2 regions of the Paraburkholderia sp. 22099 genome follow, and region 1 is predicted to be linked to the other one. Evidence: riboswitches for the same ligand, from Rfam matches in the RefSeq annotation. Region 1 holds a riboswitch; the other holds the start of a gene.
The links. Region 1 has a riboswitch for cobalamin ahead of ACTJLC_RS13555 (CbtB domain-containing protein). Riboswitches for the same ligand answer to the same signal wherever they lie in the genome.
Positions count from the first base shown of each region.

Region 2: it holds a riboswitch for cobalamin, as region 1 does, so the genes downstream of both, cobG (precorrin-3B synthase) here and ACTJLC_RS13555 (CbtB domain-containing protein) in region 1, are expected to answer to the same signal.

Region 1 covers NZ_JBQEPU010000012.1:20,350-28,137, reverse strand. Annotated here, with positions in the region: gene ACTJLC_RS13585 (xanthine dehydrogenase family protein molybdopterin-binding subunit) at 1-65, shown strand, start outside; gene ACTJLC_RS13580 ((2Fe-2S)-binding protein) at 103-561, shown strand; gene ACTJLC_RS13575 (ATP-binding protein) at 842-2,500, opposite strand; gene ACTJLC_RS13570 (ATPase domain-containing protein) at 2,505-4,022, opposite strand; gene ACTJLC_RS13565 (hypothetical protein) at 4,178-4,618, shown strand; gene ACTJLC_RS13560 (histidine phosphatase family protein) at 4,680-5,291, opposite strand; adenosylcobalamin (AdoCbl) riboswitch at 5,368-5,506, shown strand; gene ACTJLC_RS13555 (CbtB domain-containing protein) at 5,526-5,747, shown strand; gene ACTJLC_RS13550 (CbtA family protein) at 5,759-6,511, shown strand; gene ACTJLC_RS13545 (FUSC family protein) at 6,641-7,788, opposite strand, start outside.
Region 2 covers NZ_JBQEPU010000010.1:106,702-114,489, reverse strand. Annotated here, with positions in the region: gene ACTJLC_RS12215 (cobalt-precorrin-6A reductase) at 1-23, opposite strand, end outside; gene ACTJLC_RS12210 (cobalt-precorrin-5B (C(1))-methyltransferase) at 20-1,117, opposite strand; gene ACTJLC_RS12205 (bifunctional cobalt-precorrin-7 (C(5))-methyltransferase/cobalt-precorrin-6B (C(15))-methyltransferase) at 1,117-2,376, opposite strand; cobalamin riboswitch at 2,461-2,639, shown strand; gene cobG (precorrin-3B synthase) at 2,724-4,223, shown strand; gene ACTJLC_RS12195 (precorrin-8X methylmutase) at 4,224-4,850, shown strand; gene ACTJLC_RS12190 (precorrin-2 C(20)-methyltransferase) at 4,851-5,582, shown strand; gene cobJ (precorrin-3B C(17)-methyltransferase) at 5,579-7,282, shown strand; gene ACTJLC_RS12180 (AAA family ATPase) at 7,310-7,788, opposite strand, start outside.

The sequences.
Region 1 (7,788 bases):
TGGCCAACGCGGTATTCGCGCTGACCGGCAAGCGCTTGCGCGCGTTGCCGCTCAAGCTCGCGTGAGATTCGCGTGAAGCCCATCGGACTCAGGGGGAAAAGCATGACATCGCTGAACATCAACGGCCGCGCGGTGGCGGTGCACGCGGAGCCGGACATGCCGTTGCTGTGGGTGCTGCGTTGCGAACTCGGGTTGACGGGCACGAAGTTCGGTTGCGGCGTGGGCATTTGCGGCGCGTGCACGGTTCACCTGGACGGCAAGGCGTCGCTCTCGTGTCAGACGCTCATGGCGGGTTTGCAGACGCAGAAGATCACCACGATTGAAGGCGTGCAGGGCAAGGAAGCGCAAGCGCTAAAGGCGGCGTGGATCGATCTCGACGTGGTGCAGTGCGGCTATTGCCAGAGCGCGCAATTGATGGCGGCCTGCGCGTTGCTCAAGCAGAAACCCAATCCCACCGATGCGGACATCGACGCGGCCATGTCCAACATCGTATGCCGTTGCGGCACGTATCCGCGGGTGCGGGCGGCGATTCACCAGGCGGCGAAGCGCCGGCCCGCCTGAGGCCACGCGGGCTCAGTTCGTCAGCATTTCCACCACGGCGACCACCACCGTGAAAATGCCGATGCATCCGCCCAATGTAGCCGCGCCCTGCATGAAGTTGGACATACGTGACCCCGTAACGTGTAGTTGAGGCACGTATTTAACCGTAAGTGAAAGGCAAAAGAAAGCTTGTCAAAAATAAACCGTAAGCCGCATGCGCGCTCTGGTCGCCGCGGTGGGAACGGCTTTGGCGAACGCCGAGGGGCTTGGGCGCGGAGCGCAGCGTGATCGCGTGGGTCGCTCAGGCCGCGAGCCCGAGCCGCACGGTCCGCGCCAGGTCGTCGAGTTGGAAGGGCTTGCGCAGGATCGTGCAGCGCTTCACGGCCAGGCCGGAGATATCCACGTCCGCATAGCCGGTTGCGAGGATCACCGGCAGATCCTCGTGCATCTTGCGCGCAGCGGCGATCACGTCGATGCCGTTCATGCCCGGCATCGCGAAGTCGACCATCAGCAAGTCGGGCTTGTCGTCCTGCAAGCGGTTCAGGCCGGCGGGTCCGTCCGCGGCTTCGGTCACGGTATAGCCGAGCATTCGCAGCGACTCGACCAGCATCGCGCGGACCTCGCCGTCGTCCTCGACCACCAGCACGCGTTTTTCGCCGACAGCGTTCGCTTCCGCATCGGCTGTCGCTTCGGCTCGCGAGTCCACGCGTTCGCGCAGCGGCAGCCACACTTCCACGGTCGTGCCGACGCCTTCCTCGCTGAAGAGACGCGCGGTGCCGCCGGCCTGTCTCGCGATGCCGTAAACCTGGCTCAAGCCGAGTCCGGTGCCCTTGCCGATCGGCTTGGTGGTGAAGAACGGATCGAACACGCGCGAGACGACGTCGGCGGGAATGCCCAAACCGGTATCGACCACTTCGACCACCACGTAACGGCCTTCCCCGAGTGTCGGATCGGGCGCCGCGCGTTCCTTCACGCGAATGCTGAGCTGGCCGCCGCCCGGCATCGCATCGCGCGCGTTGATCGCGAGATTGAGGATCGCCAGTTCGAGCTGATTCGCGTCGGCCTGGGTCCACATCTCGTCGCCGTGGAACTCGGTGGCGTAGTGGATGCCGGAACCGAGCGAGACGGTAATGATGTCGCGCATGCCTTGCAGCAAGGCCACCACGTCCACCGCTTTCAGATCGAGGTTGCTGTTGCGCGAGAAGGCGAGCAACTGGCCCGTCAGCTTCGCGCCGCGTTCGGTCGCGCGCCTGACGGTGGCGGCCATCGCGCGAATGCGCTCGTCGTTGGCGACCCGCCCGATCAACTCCGCGTTGACCATGATGACGTTCAGCAGATTATTGAAGTCGTGCGCGATGCCGCCGGTGAGTTGCCCGAGCGCTTCCATCTTCTGCGATTGGACCAGCACCGCCTGCACCTTGGCGCGCTCGTGTATCTCCGTCATCAGCCGGTTGTTGGCGGAGGCGAGCTCGTGGGTGCGCTCGGCGATGCGGCTTTCCAGCGAATCGTTCAGATGCACCAGCGCCTCTTGCGCTTCCATGCGTTCGGCCAGATGCCGGCGCGACTCGTATTGCCGTGCGCGCGCCCGCAGCGAGGACGCGACCGCGCGCCGCAGCGTTTCCGAATTCAGCGGACGTTCGAGCACCACCACGTTGCCGAGCCGCTCGAGCACTTCGAGTCCGCGAGCGGAGCGATGCCCGACGCGATTCGCGGCGAGCAGGATGAAGGGCAAGTCGGACCATGCCGGCTGCCGTGCGAGCCAACCGAACAGATGCGAGGCGTGGCCGTCCGCGAGTGCTTCCTCGGCAATCAACGCGCTGCCCGCGCCGGCGTCCAGCGCTTCGGTCAGCGCGTCGGCATCGCGGCAGACGACGCAGGCGCGCTCGTCTTTATGCAGGACTTCGGCGATCACCTCGGCGTCGCGGCCGAACGGCGCCAGGATGAGAACGCGCTGCTCCATGACCTCACTGCCCGGACGTGTCGATGAGGTGATCCCGCGCGCCGAGCAGGGCCGTGGTGCCACGGTACGCCGGCAGGCCGGAGAGCACGCCCTCGAAGTCGCGCAGCGCTTCGCCGACTTCCACGCCGCCGTGCGCGAGCCGGAACTGGCGGATCGAGCGCTCGTGTTCATTGGCGCGGCTCTTGACGGCGGTGACCGCCGTCAACACTTCGCCGTGATGCTCGAAGTAGCGGAACAGCACGACCACGTCGCTGAGATAGCTGATGTCGATATCGCTCTGAATTTCGCCGATGATGCCGTGCTGACCCAGCACCAGCATCGTGATGATGCCCTGCTGGTTCAGGTAGCCGAGCAGCTCATGCATTTGCAGCAGCAGGTAGCGCTCGCCGGGCATCGCCTGGAGATAGGCGTTCAGGCTGTCGATCGCGACATACCGGGCGCCCTTGTTTTCGACCGACTGGCGCACGTCGGTCGCGAATTCGCCGGGCGAGATTTCCGCCGGATCGATCTGGCGCAGCGTGAGCAGGCCGCTTTCGACGTGCGGCGCCAGATCCATGCCGAGCGCCGCGCAGCGGATCATCAGCGTGGTGAGCGTTTCGTCGAATACGTAGTAGACGCAGCGCTGGCCGCGTTCGAGCGCCCTCAGCAGGCACGACACGACGGTGGTGGTCTTGCCCACGCCGGACGGTCCGATCATCAGCGCATTGGTGCCGGGGATCAGGCCGCCGCCCAGCAGCGCGTCGAGGCCCGGCGTGCCCGTGCTGAGCGGGTTCGGGTCGAATTCCGCGTGATGTTCCGCAGCGACGAGGCGCGGATACACACGAATGCCGCCGGTGTCGAGCGTGAAGTCGTGATACCCCTCGCGGAACTTGATGCCGCGCATCTTGGCGATGCGCAGCCGCCGCCGGTTGCCGCCGTAGTCGTGCACGATGTTGTCGAGGCTGATCACGCCGTGCGCGATGCTGTGCAACTGCACGTCGCCGGTGTCGGAGGTGTTGTCGTCGAGCAGCAGCACCGTGCATTCGCGGGTCGCGAAAAAGCGCTTGAGCGCGAGAATCTGCCGCCGGTAGCGCAGCGGGTTCTGCGACAGCAGACGCAGTTCCGAGAGACTGTCGAGCACGATGCGGGTGGGCTTGACATCATTGACCTGTTGAATGACGTTGCGCACGGTCTCGCCGAGTTCGACTTCGGCCGGGTGCAGCACGGACTGCTCGTATTGCGGGTCGAGGCCCTCGTCGGAGAGCAATTCGAGAATCGAGAAGCGGCTGAGATCCCAGCCGTGGCTGTCCGCCACCGAGATCAGTTCGGAACGGGTCTCGGAGAGCGTGATGTAGAGGCCGGCTTGCCCTTCGTCGACACCCTTGAGTAAAAACTGCAAGGCTAGGGTAGTTTTACCTGTGCCGGGCGCGCCCTCGATGAGATACATGCGGCGGGGCGTGAAGCCGCCACCCAGGATGTTGTCGACCCCTTCGATCCCTGATGAAAGGCGGGCCGGCGTGTCGGTGACAGGTTTCGTTGACATGGCTTGGCGATTCACGTCGATTGAGTGGCGGCATTTGGTGGGCCGGTACGGCGGGCGCGCAAGATGCGTGCCCAACCCTCGCGTGCCTCGGTCCGAGCGCCACGGGTACGGACAGTGCTGTCAGCCTCTCGACCGCTTTCAGGGAGCGCGCCGACATGAACCCCGCCCGTTTCCTCGCCGCCACGTTTGCCGCTGCGTCGCTAGGCGCCGTGCTGCCCGGCAGCGCGAGTGCCGACGATGCGCCCAGTCCGTGCGCATCGCTCAAACGCATCGTGGCGGCTGCGCCAGGCGGCCTGGCCTCGTTGACGCCCGACGACGGCAAGGGCGTCGCGCAACCTTACGGCGACGATGCGCAATGCTCCGCGAGCGGCGGCAGCTACCAATGCACGTGGACGCCGCATCATGACGCCGGGTCGAGCGCGGACGCGCTGCAGGCCGTCGCGGCGGATATCGCGTCGTGTCTGCCCGAAGCGACCCACGATCAGAATTCGCCGGGACGTCAGCACTTTTATTTGGGCGCGCCGGGTAAGCGGACCGAAATCACGCTGGCGCCGGCGGGTTCAGCGAGGCTGCGCCTGGTGGTGTCGGGTCAATGAGCGGCAAGCGGGCCGATATGCGTGGATTTCAAATCCGACGGCGGGCGTCGCGCTGGTGTTGTCAGTGCGACGCGGGCCACCATGTCCAGCCGCGCGATGAACGCCGTAATTCGACCGCCGACAGCGGGGCGATTTCGATGCGTGGAAATACGGCGGGCGATGCTCCGAGTGCGTGAACGAGCGCCGCGCGAATCACCGGAGCGTGCGTAATGGCGACCACGTTGCGCGGGTTTTGACGCGGGGCGCTTGTTGTACCGGTCGTTCCTTCGCTGATCGCGCCGTCCAGCGCATCGAGCCATTCTCCCAGGCGCTTCACGAGTTGACTGAACGACTCGCCGCCGTGCGCCGCGAAGTCGGGATCGCGCAGCCAGGCAGCGAGGTGCTGCGGCGCTTCATTCGCGAGATCGGCGAGGCGGCGTCCCTGCCAACCGCCGTAGTCGATCTCCGCCAATGCTGTGTGGACCGTTGCGGCGAGGCCCAACGCCAGCGCCGTATCGCGCGCGCGAACTGCGGGGCTGACGAAGACTGCGGCGGCGTCGGCAATCGCCAGGCGCTGGCGTGCGGCCTGGGCTTCGGCGAGGCCGCGAGCGTCGAGCGGATCGTCGGCGGGAAAGCGGCCCGCGCGCATGGCGGGGGTCGATGCGTGGCTGACCAGTAACAGCCTTGTGTCCATTCGATGACTTCCATAGAGGTACGCCAAGGCGGAACGCCCGCATGGACGCGTTGCGCTACCGAGTGCCGGAGTTTAGCGCGTAGAATAGCGGCACTGCGAAGTGCGGAAGCCGGTGAGAGCCCGGCGCGGTCGCGCCACTGTAATCGGCATCACGAGCCGAAAGCCAGACCTGAGCTTCGCAGCCTTCCTTTGCAATCGACTATCGGGGCGCGCTACCCCCAGGAGATGTCCATCATGACCGAAGCTGTTTTCGATCCCGCGAACCCGCCCGCCGCTCAACCCACGCCGATTCCGCTGCGCGAGTTGTTGCCTTGGGTCGTGTTCGGCGGCCTGCTGCTGTTGCTCGCGCTTTACTTCGTTGGGGCGGAACAGGGCGCCACGTCGCTGGTGCCCGGCATGTACGTGCATGAGTTCGTGCACGACGGTCGCCATCTGCTCGGCTTTCCCTGCCACTAACGGAGTTCGACATGGTTGGTAAGTTGTTATTGCGCGGGATGCTCGCAGGCATCGCCGCGGGACTGCTCACGTTCGGCTTCGCCCGGCTCGCGGGCGAGCCGCAGGTCGATCAGGCGATTTCCTTCGAGGAAAAGGCCGCGGCCGCGGCCGAGGGCGGCGAGGCGCATGAACACGAAGACCTCGTTAGCCGCGATACGCAGGCGGGCCTGGGGCTGTTGACCGGCGTGGTCACGTATGGCGCGGCGTTCGGCGGATTGTTCGCGCTCGTATTCGCCTACGCCTATGGACGGGTGGGCGCATTGAGCGCGCGTGCGTTGTCGGCATGGCTTGCGCTCGGCGCGTTCATCGCGCTGGTGATCGTCCCGAACATCAAGTACCCCGCGAATCCGCCGGCGGTGGGCGACCCCGACACGATCGGAACGCGCACCGGCTTGTTCTTCCTGATGATCGCGATCTCGCTGACCGCGATGGTGTTTTCGCTGAAGGTGCGGCGTCGCGCGGTAATGAAACTGGGCGCGTGGAATGGCTCGATCGTGGGCGGCGTGGTGTTCGTCGCGATCATCGCTGCCGTGCAATTGTCGATGCCGACGATCAACGAAGTGCCGGCGGCTTTCCCGGCCGTGCTGCTGTGGAAGTTCCGCGTCGCGGCGATCGGCATGCAGGTGATCATGTGGACGACGATCGGACTGCTGTTCGGCGCGCTGGTGGAGCACAGCGGATTGACGCGGGTAGGCGCGGGGCGGGCGGCGGTGAAGTCCGTTTGATGGTTTTCTGTTGGTGAAAAGTGTGGGCTCCGTCGCCCCGGTTGACGTATGCCTGTAGCCCGCCTCGTGCGGGCTTTTTATTGCCTGTGTGGGCCAACTGGTTACCACCGTCCTCGCAGCTTCGCTGAACTAGTCGCCAGGGCTTCGAGGGCTGTTCGACGCCACAGCGTACGCCCTACGCGCCCCAACCCGTAACACCCAATCGAACACCCCGCGCCTTTCCCCGACCGGCTGGGTCAGCCGCTCAAACAATTGCGCAACGGCGCCATCGAGTTGCGCAAGCACTGGCGCCTGAGCCGCCGCCTCCAAATCGAAAACCGGCAATACCGACACGCGCTCATCCAACCCGCCGTCCACAGAACCAGTAGCCGCACCGCTATAACGCGCGATCAACGAATCAAGCCGCGCCACGATCGATTCCACATGCGCCGCGCGCACATTCGCGGCATTGAGCGCCACTTCACCCGACACCCCGCGCCGAGCAGAATCACTCAACACCCGCGCCCAATGCAAACAGCACAGCAGCGATCCGGTGGCCAACTCGACACCAGAATTCCACGCCACCACGCGCTGCATTTGCAGCGGCTTCAGCGCGATTCGCAACTCATGCCAACCGCGATCGAGCTTGCGCATGGCGACAGCCGCATCCGCCGCCAGCGCAGCGGACCCGCCCAGCCGCACGACCTCGCGCAACGCACCCAGCACAGCCGCAAGCCTCATCTCCACATGACGGCTCGCCGCGAGCGGCATCATCAGGACCGCCACCGCGAACGACACGAGACAACCCACCAGCACTTCCTCGATCCGCAATTCGACCAACGGCCCCATCGCGAAGCCCAACTCGCCATACACCAGTCCGACGAGCACGGTAATGAAGAACACGCCCGGCACATACGCGCTCAGGATGTAATAAGCCCAGCCGAACACGCAGAGCACCATGGCGGCCACGAGCAGCATCGGCGAATCGTGCAGCGGCGCGACGAGCAACACGCTGGCGAGCGCGCCGGCCAGCGTTCCCGCCAGTCGCTGCGCACCGCGATAAATCGTGTCCGCGCGTGAGCGTGTGCCGAGAAATACCACGAACGTCGTGATGACCGCCCAGAACCAGCGCTCGGGAGACAGCGAGTGGCCGATCAGCATCGCGAGAAACGCGGCTGTCGTGGCGCGGGTGGCGGGCAACCAGCAGAGCCTGGCGCGCAGGTCCGCGAATCGTTGCACGGCTGAGACCGGAGCGTCGCCGGACGCAGACTCGAAGCGCCGCCGCGCTCGACGATGCG
Region 2 (7,788 bases), on a different contig from region 1:
CCGAGCAGCAGGACACGCGTCATTGCGCGGCTCCGATCAGATTGCCCTGGCGGTCGATCGCGAACATTTCGACGTTGACCTGCGGCGGCACGATAGCGCGCGCCACTTCAAGCGCATGCCGGCAGACGATGTCGCCGAGCGGCACGTTTTGCGCCCGCGCCAATGCGACCGCCTGCTGGCTCGTATTGGCCGCGCGAATCGCCGCCTGCAACGCGTCGTCGGCGCCGTCTTCGGCGGCCCAAACGGCGAGCCGTTCCAGATCGATGCTCGAATTGCGGCTATGCAGATCGAGATGCCCCGCCGCGAGTTTGCTGAGCTTGCCGAAGCCGCCGCATACGCTCAACCGCTCGACCGGCGCGCGCTTCATATGCTTGAGCACCGCGCCGACGAAGTCGCCCATCTCGATCAGCGCGATATCCGGCAGGCCGTAATGCGCGCGCATCGCGTCCTCGCTCGCGTTGCCGGTGCAGGCGGCGAGATGCGTGTAGCCGTTCGCGCGCGCGACGTCGATGCCCTGATGGATCGACGCGATATAGGCCGAGCACGAGAACGGCCGCACGATGCCGGTAGTGCCGAGAATCGACAGGCCGCCGAGTATGCCCAGGCGCGGGTTCATCGTCTTGAGCGCGAGCGCCTCGCCGTCTTCGACGCCGATCGTCACCTCGAAACCGCCTGCGTAGCCGTGCTCGGCGGCGAGGTCGGTGAGATGGTCGGTCATCATCTTGCGCGGCACCGGGTTGATCGCGGGCTCGCCGACCGGCAGCGTCAGTCCCGCGCGCGTCACCGTGCCGACGCCGGGCCCCGCGCGAAAAATCACACCCGGTTCGGTCAGTAGCCGCACGCGGGCGAACACAATCGCGCCGTGCGTCACGTCGGGATCGTCGCCGGCATCTTTCACGGTGCCCGCTTCCGCGCCGCCCGCGCCGTCAGCGATGAAGCGGCAGTACACCAGCGGCATCGGCACATGCTGGCCTTTCGGCAAGACGATTTCCGCAACCTCGCTGACGACGCCCGCGAGCAGCAGACGCGCCGCCGCGAGCGACGTCGCGGTGGCGCAACTGCCGGTCGTATAGCCGCTACGCAGCGGCGCGGGTTGTTCGGGCGTTTCTTCGCGCATTACGGTTGTCGCCGTGATTCGGATGACGTCGCGATGGCGGCCGTATCGGTTTCACGCGCGGCCTTCGTCACGTCCAGCAACGTGATCGGCAACGCCTGGCGCCACGTATCGAAGCCGCCGAGCGGTTGCGCGTCGGCCAGCGCGATGCGTGTGAGCGTGCCGCCATGTTGCTCGCGCCAGGCCGCGAGCGCCGCCTCGCCTTGCAAGGTGACCGCGTTGGCGACCAGCCGGCCGCCGTCGCGCAGACGCGCCCAGCACGTCTCCAGCACGCCCGCCGCCGTCGCGCCGCCGCCGATGAACACGGCGTCCGGCGCCGGCAGCCCTTGCAGCGCTTCGGGTGCGCGCCCGGCCACGAGTTGCAGACCCGGCACGCCCAGCGCATCGCGATTGTGCTCGATGAAACGCTGCCGCTCCGCGTGCCCTTCAATCGCGATCGCGCGGCAGGTCGGATGCGCGCGCATCCATTCGATGCCGATCGAGCCGCTGCCCGCGCCCACGTCCCACAGCAATTCGCCGGGCGTCGGCGCGAGGCGCGCCAATGTGATCGCGCGCACGTCGCGCTTGGTCAACTGGCCGTCGTGGCGGAAAGCGTCGTCGGGTAAGCCGCAGGTCAGCGGCAGACGCGGCGCGCCTTCGGTCGCGCGGCATTCGAGCGCGATCAGATTCAACGCGGCGACATCGGGAGCGGACCACTGATCGGCGCGGCCGTCGATGCGACGTTCCAGCTCGCCGCCCAGATGTTCCAGCACGATCATGCGGGTCGCGCCGAAGCCGCGCGCATTCAGCAGTTCGGCCAACGCCGCGGGCGTGCGCCCATCGGCGCTCAACACGAAGACGCGCGCGCCGTCGTGCAAATGCGCGTTCAGCGCGGGCAGCGGCCGCCCCACCAGCGACACGGTCGCGACCTCCTGCAACGGCCAGCCGAGCCGCGCCGCCGCCAGCGACAGCGACGACGGCGCGGGCAGCACCCGCAACTCGCCGGCCGGCAACTGCCGCGCGAGCGTCGCGCCGACGCCGAACAGCATCGGATCGCCGCTCGCCAGCACGCATACGGAAGCGCCGCGCTCGGCCAGCAACGGCGCGAGATCGAACGGCCGCGGCCATGCCGCGCGGCGCGCGGCGAGGCGCGCGGGCAGCATCGCCAGATGACGCTCGCCGCCGTAAATCACCGACGCCTCCAGCAACGCACGCCGCGCGGGCCGTCCCAAACCGGCGAAGCCGTCATCGCCCATGCCCACCACCGTCAGCCACGCAGGCATGCATCCATCCTCATTCTGTGTCTTCAAATCATGCGCTGTGCCACGCCGGTCAAAGCGTCCAGCCTCGTTGTGCTGTCCGAAAAAAGGCATAATACAGCCGCCGGTGCCCTTCGGGGCCGAAGAGGGAACACAGTGCCACTGTGGCTGCCCCCGCAACTGTATGCAGCGAGTCCGTTTGCGCTCCGCGCCACTGGTTTCACCGGGAAGGCAGCGGCGGACCATGACCTGCCAGCCAGGAGACCTGCCGGCGAGACTGTTCGTGCCAGCCTGCATCGGGCGGGGTGTACCGATGCCGCAGCAATGCCCGCCTCACGGCTTGCTCGGGCTTTCGCGCGACGCTAAACCCGGTGTCCGTCTTGAATCAAGTTTCGCCCTCCACCGTTTTGCCCGACGCGGCCCCAGCGCCACGGCCCTCGGCGTGTCCGGGGCTGCTGCGCATCGTCGCCGCGCGCGACGGCGGCATCTGCCGGATCAAGCTGCCTGGCGGCGAGTTGAGCGCCGCGCAGGCCGAGGCGATTGCCGAGGCGAGCGCGCGGCATGCGGCCGGCGTGATCGAGTTGACCAATCGCGCGAACCTGCAGGTGCGCGGCGTGCGTGGCGGCGAGGCAGCGGCGTTGAGCGCGGCGTTGGTGGCGGCGGGGCTTGGGCCCGATGGAGCGGCGCCCGACGCGGCGGCTGGTTCGGATGCGATGGCGAAGCGCGCCGCGCCGGCTTCCAACTCGCTCCGCGCGGCGGCCGCCGACGACGTGCGCAACGTGATGATCAGCCCCGCCGCCGGGCGCGATCCCTTCGCCTTGTTCGACACGAGGCCGCTGTGCGCCGAACTGCTGGCGCTGCTGCAAGGCGAAGCGCGCTTCGCGGCGTTGTCGCCGAAATTCGCGCTGCTGGTGGATGGCGGCGAGCGCCTGGCGAGGCTCGATCATCCGCATGACGTGTGGCTCGCGGCGTCGCAAGTTCGTGACGGTGTGCGGTTCGTGTTCGGTCTTGCGGGTTGCCCGCCAGCGGTGGCGTTACCGCAAAACCCGGCTGCCGGTTGCGATGACTCGACACAAGCTCGTCGCGTGGACGACGCAGGCGCATTAGCCGCCGTGTCGTCATCGCAAGTCCCTGCGCTTGTCCGCGCGCTGCTGCACTCGTTTCTCGACCTCGCCGCCGCCGACGCCACGCGCATGCGTCACCTGCTCGCCGCGCGTTCCGTCGACGCCGTATTGCAGCGCGCGCAAACGTATGTCGATTTCCCGCTGTCACGCGACGCGTCGCTCGCGTCCTGGCATCGCGCGACACCGGCCGATGCCGCGCGTCGTCTCGGCGCGCACGCCCAACGCACGACGGAGACCTGGCACGTAGGCGGCCAGCCGCCGCTAGGCCGCCTCGACGCCGCCACCCTGCATGCCCTCGCCGCGCTCGCACGACAGCAAGGCAACGGCACGCTGCACGTCACGCCGTGGCAAAGCGTGCTGCTGACCGACATCGCGGCGCACGCCGTGCCAGCCGTGCTGACCGCACTGAACACGCTGGGCCTCGCCTGCGATGCCACGCAAGCCATCACGCGTCTGATCGCCTGCGCGGGCTCGCCAGGCTGCGCGAAAAGCCTCGCCGACACCAAGGCCGACGCACTGCGGCTCGCCGCGCGCTTGCCCGAGAACGTCGAGGTCCATCTGAGCGGCTGCCCGCGCTCGTGCGCCGCCGCGCATCGTGCGCCGTACACACTGCTGGCTGTGTCGCCCGGCACTTACGACCTTTATCGACGCGACGACGGCCACTCGGATTTCGGCCAGTGCGTCGCGCGCCAACTGACGATCGACCAGGCCGCCGACCTGCTCGACCACCTGGCCCGGAGCCCATAGATGCTTGATTACATTCGCGACGGTCAGGAGATCTATCGCCAATCCTTCGCGACGATCCGCGCGGAAGCCGATTTATCGCGCATCCCCGCGGACCTGGAAAAACTCGCGGTGCGCGTGATTCACGCGTGCGGCATGGTGGATATCGTCGACGCCCTGCAATTTTCCGCAGGCGCGGGCACCGCGGGCCGCACGGCGCTCGCGCAAGGCGCGCCGATTCTCTGCGATGCCGGCATGGTCGCGCAAGGCATCACGCGCGCGCGGCTGCCCGCGAACAACGAAGTGATCTGCACGCTCACCCACGACGACGTACCGGCGCTCGCTCGCGAACTCGGCAACACGCGCTCGGCCGCCGCGCTCGAATTGTGGCGTCCGCGACTCGCGGGCAGCGTCGTCGTGATCGGCAATGCGCCGACCGCGCTCTTTCATTTGCTCGACATGCTCGATGCCGGCGCGCCGAAGCCCGCGCTGATTCTCGGTTTTCCGGTGGGCTTCGTCGGCGCGGCCGAATCGAAGGCGCTGCTCGCGGACGACAGCCGCGGCGTGCCCTACGTGGTGGTGCACGGCAGACGCGGCGGCAGCGCGATGGCCGCCGCCGCCGTGAACGCGCTCGCGACGGAGGTCGAATAAATGACCGTGCAAGGACGTTTGTTCGGACTCGGCGTCGGCCCCGGCGACCCTGAACTCATCACGCTGAAGGCGCTGCGTCTGCTGAAAGCGGCGCCCGTGGTCGCGTATTTCGTCGCGAAGGGTAAGAAAGGCAACGCGTTCAGCATCATCGAAGCGCATTTGCACGACGCGCAGCAGCATCTGCCGCTCGTGTATCCGGTCACCACCGAAGCGCTCGAACCGCCGCTCTCGTATGAAGCGATCATCGCCGACTTCTACGACACGGCGGCGGAGATCGTCGCCGGTCATCTCGACGCGGGCCGCGACGTGGCCGTGATTTGCGAGGGCGATCCGTTTTTCTACGGCTCCTATATGTATTTGCACGACCGGCTCGCGGCGCGCTACGAGAGCGAAGTCGTGCCCGGCGTGTGCTCGATGCTCGGCGGCGCCGCCGTGCTCGGCGCGCCGCTCGTCTATCGCAACCAGAGCCTCTCCGTGCTCTCGGGCGTGCTGCCCGAGGACGAATTGCGCCGCCGTCTCGCCGATGCCGACGCCGCCGTCGTGATGAAACTCGGCCGCAATTTCGACAAGGTGCGGCGCGTGCTGGGCGAACTCGGTCTCGCGCGGCGCGCGCTTTACGTCGAGCGTGCGACGATGGGCAATCAGCGCATCGTGCCGCTCGCGGAAGTCGATCCGATGGCGTCGCCGTATTTCTCGCTGCTCGTCGTGCCGGGGGAAAAATGGCAAGGATGACGCCACCCGCGATCGTGATTCTCGGCGCGGGCGCGTTGACGACCGCGCGGCGCATTCAAGCTTTGTACGCGGATAGCCAGGTGCATGGGTTGCAGGGACGCGTCGCGGCCGATGTCTCGTACAGCGAACTCGGCGCGCATCTGCGCGAGTTGTATGCGCGCGGCACGCCGATCGTCGCGTTGTGCGCGGCGGGCATCGTGATTCGTTGCGTCGCGCCGTTGCTCGCGAACAAGGGCGCGGAGCCGCCGGTGCTGGCCGTCGCGGAGGACGGCAGCGCGGTCGTGCCCTTGCTCGGCGGTCTCGCCGGCGTCAACGTGATGGCGCGCGTGATTGCCGCCGCGTTGGCCGTGTCGCCGGCGATCACGACGAGCGGCGAATTGCGCTTCGGCACCTGCGTGCTCAATCCGCCCGAAGGCTATGCGCTCGCCGATCTCGGCCAAGGCAAACGCTTTGTGTCCGATCTGCTGGCCGGCGAGAGCACGCGGATCGAAGGCGAAGCGCCGTGGCTCGACGATGCGCAGTTGCCGCGCTCGGCATCGGCGCGTCTCGCGATTCGCGTGACGCCGCGAGCGTGGAGCGGACGTGATGACGAACTGGTGATTCATCCGCGCAGTGTGGTGGTGGCGGTGTCGGGTGCGGGTGCGGAGATCGAAGCGCGCGTGCGTGAGGCGCTGGATGCGCAGGGTCTTGCGGTGCTTTCTCTCGCGGCGTTGCTGGCTTCGTCTGAACACATGGCGGACCAGGCGCTCGCTCAGGCCGCCGCCAGTCTGAACGTGCCGCTGCGTTTCACTCAAACGCATCCCGAAGACGGCGAGCGGCCCAGCAACCTGCTGCATGCCGCGCTGCGCATTCCCTACGAAACGCTGCATGACGACGCGACTAGCGGCGTCGCGCTCGCAGTGGCGCCGTTGGCGATCGATCCCGACACGATCGGCCGCGCACGCGGCCGTCTGACGGTGATCGGCCTCGGCCCCGGCAGCGCCGATCTGATGGCGCCCGCCGCGCGCGCGGCGCTGAACGAAGCGACCGATATTCTCGGCTACGACACCTACGTGAAAATGGCCGGCCCGTTGCGCGCGGATCAGCGCGTGCATGGCACCGACAATCGCGAGGAAATGCAACGCGCGCGTCACGCGTTCGAACTGGCGAGCATGGGACGCTCGGTGGTGATGGTGTCGTCCGGCGATCCGGGCGTGTTCGCGATGGCCGCCGCGGTGCTCGAAGCGCTCGACGCCGAGCGGAACGCGCAGTGGCACGCGGTCGACCTGTCGATCGTGCCGGGCGTGTCGGCGGCGATGGCCACCGCCGCGCAAGCCGGCGCGCCGCTGGGTCACGACTTCTGCATGCTGTCGCTGTCCGACAATCTGAAGCCGTGGACGATCATCGAAAAGCGTCTAAGGCACGCGGCCGAAGCCGATCTGGTGATGGCGTTCTATAACCCGATCTCGCGCGCGCGTCCGTGGCAACTGGATAAGGCGCTGGACATCGTGAGGGAATATCGCGCCGCGACCACCAAGGTGGTGCTTGGCCGCGATATCGGCAGGCCGGGCGGCACGCTGCGCACGATCGCGCTCGGCGAACTGCGCTCGTCCGACGTGGATATGCGGACGATGGTGATCGTGGGCTCATCGACCACGCGGGGCTTCGCCAAAAACGCCGAAGGCGGCGAATGGATTTATACCCCGCGCTGGTACGAGTGAATCGATCCAGATAACGGGTGGGGTGGCCTATGCCGCCGCCTTCAGATCGTCGATCGCCCGCTGCCTCACGCCCAAGTCGTCCCACAACTCGGGATGGCAGGTGAACACCAGGATCTGATGGCGCGTCGCCGCGTCGATCAGCGCGCGCTTGATGGCATCGCGCCGCGCGGCGTCGGTATGCACGGCGGCGTCGTCCAGCATGAGCAAGGTCGGCCGGCCCGATGCCTTAAGCAGATCCGCATACGCGAGCCGCGTCAGAATGCCGAGCTGTTCGCGCGTGCCGAAGCTCAGCGCGTCGAGCGTATCCGCGCGGCCATAACGATCCAGTGTCGCGGGACTCAGATCGTCGCCGAGCGCGATGGTCGATTGCGGAAAAATTCGCCGCAGATAATGCCCGAGCCGCTCGGTCAACGGCGCGCGCAGTTGCGCCACCGCCGCGTCGCGTTCGTCGACCAGCACTTCGTCGAGCAGGCTCAACGCGCTGGCCCGCAAGCTGAGTTCGTCCT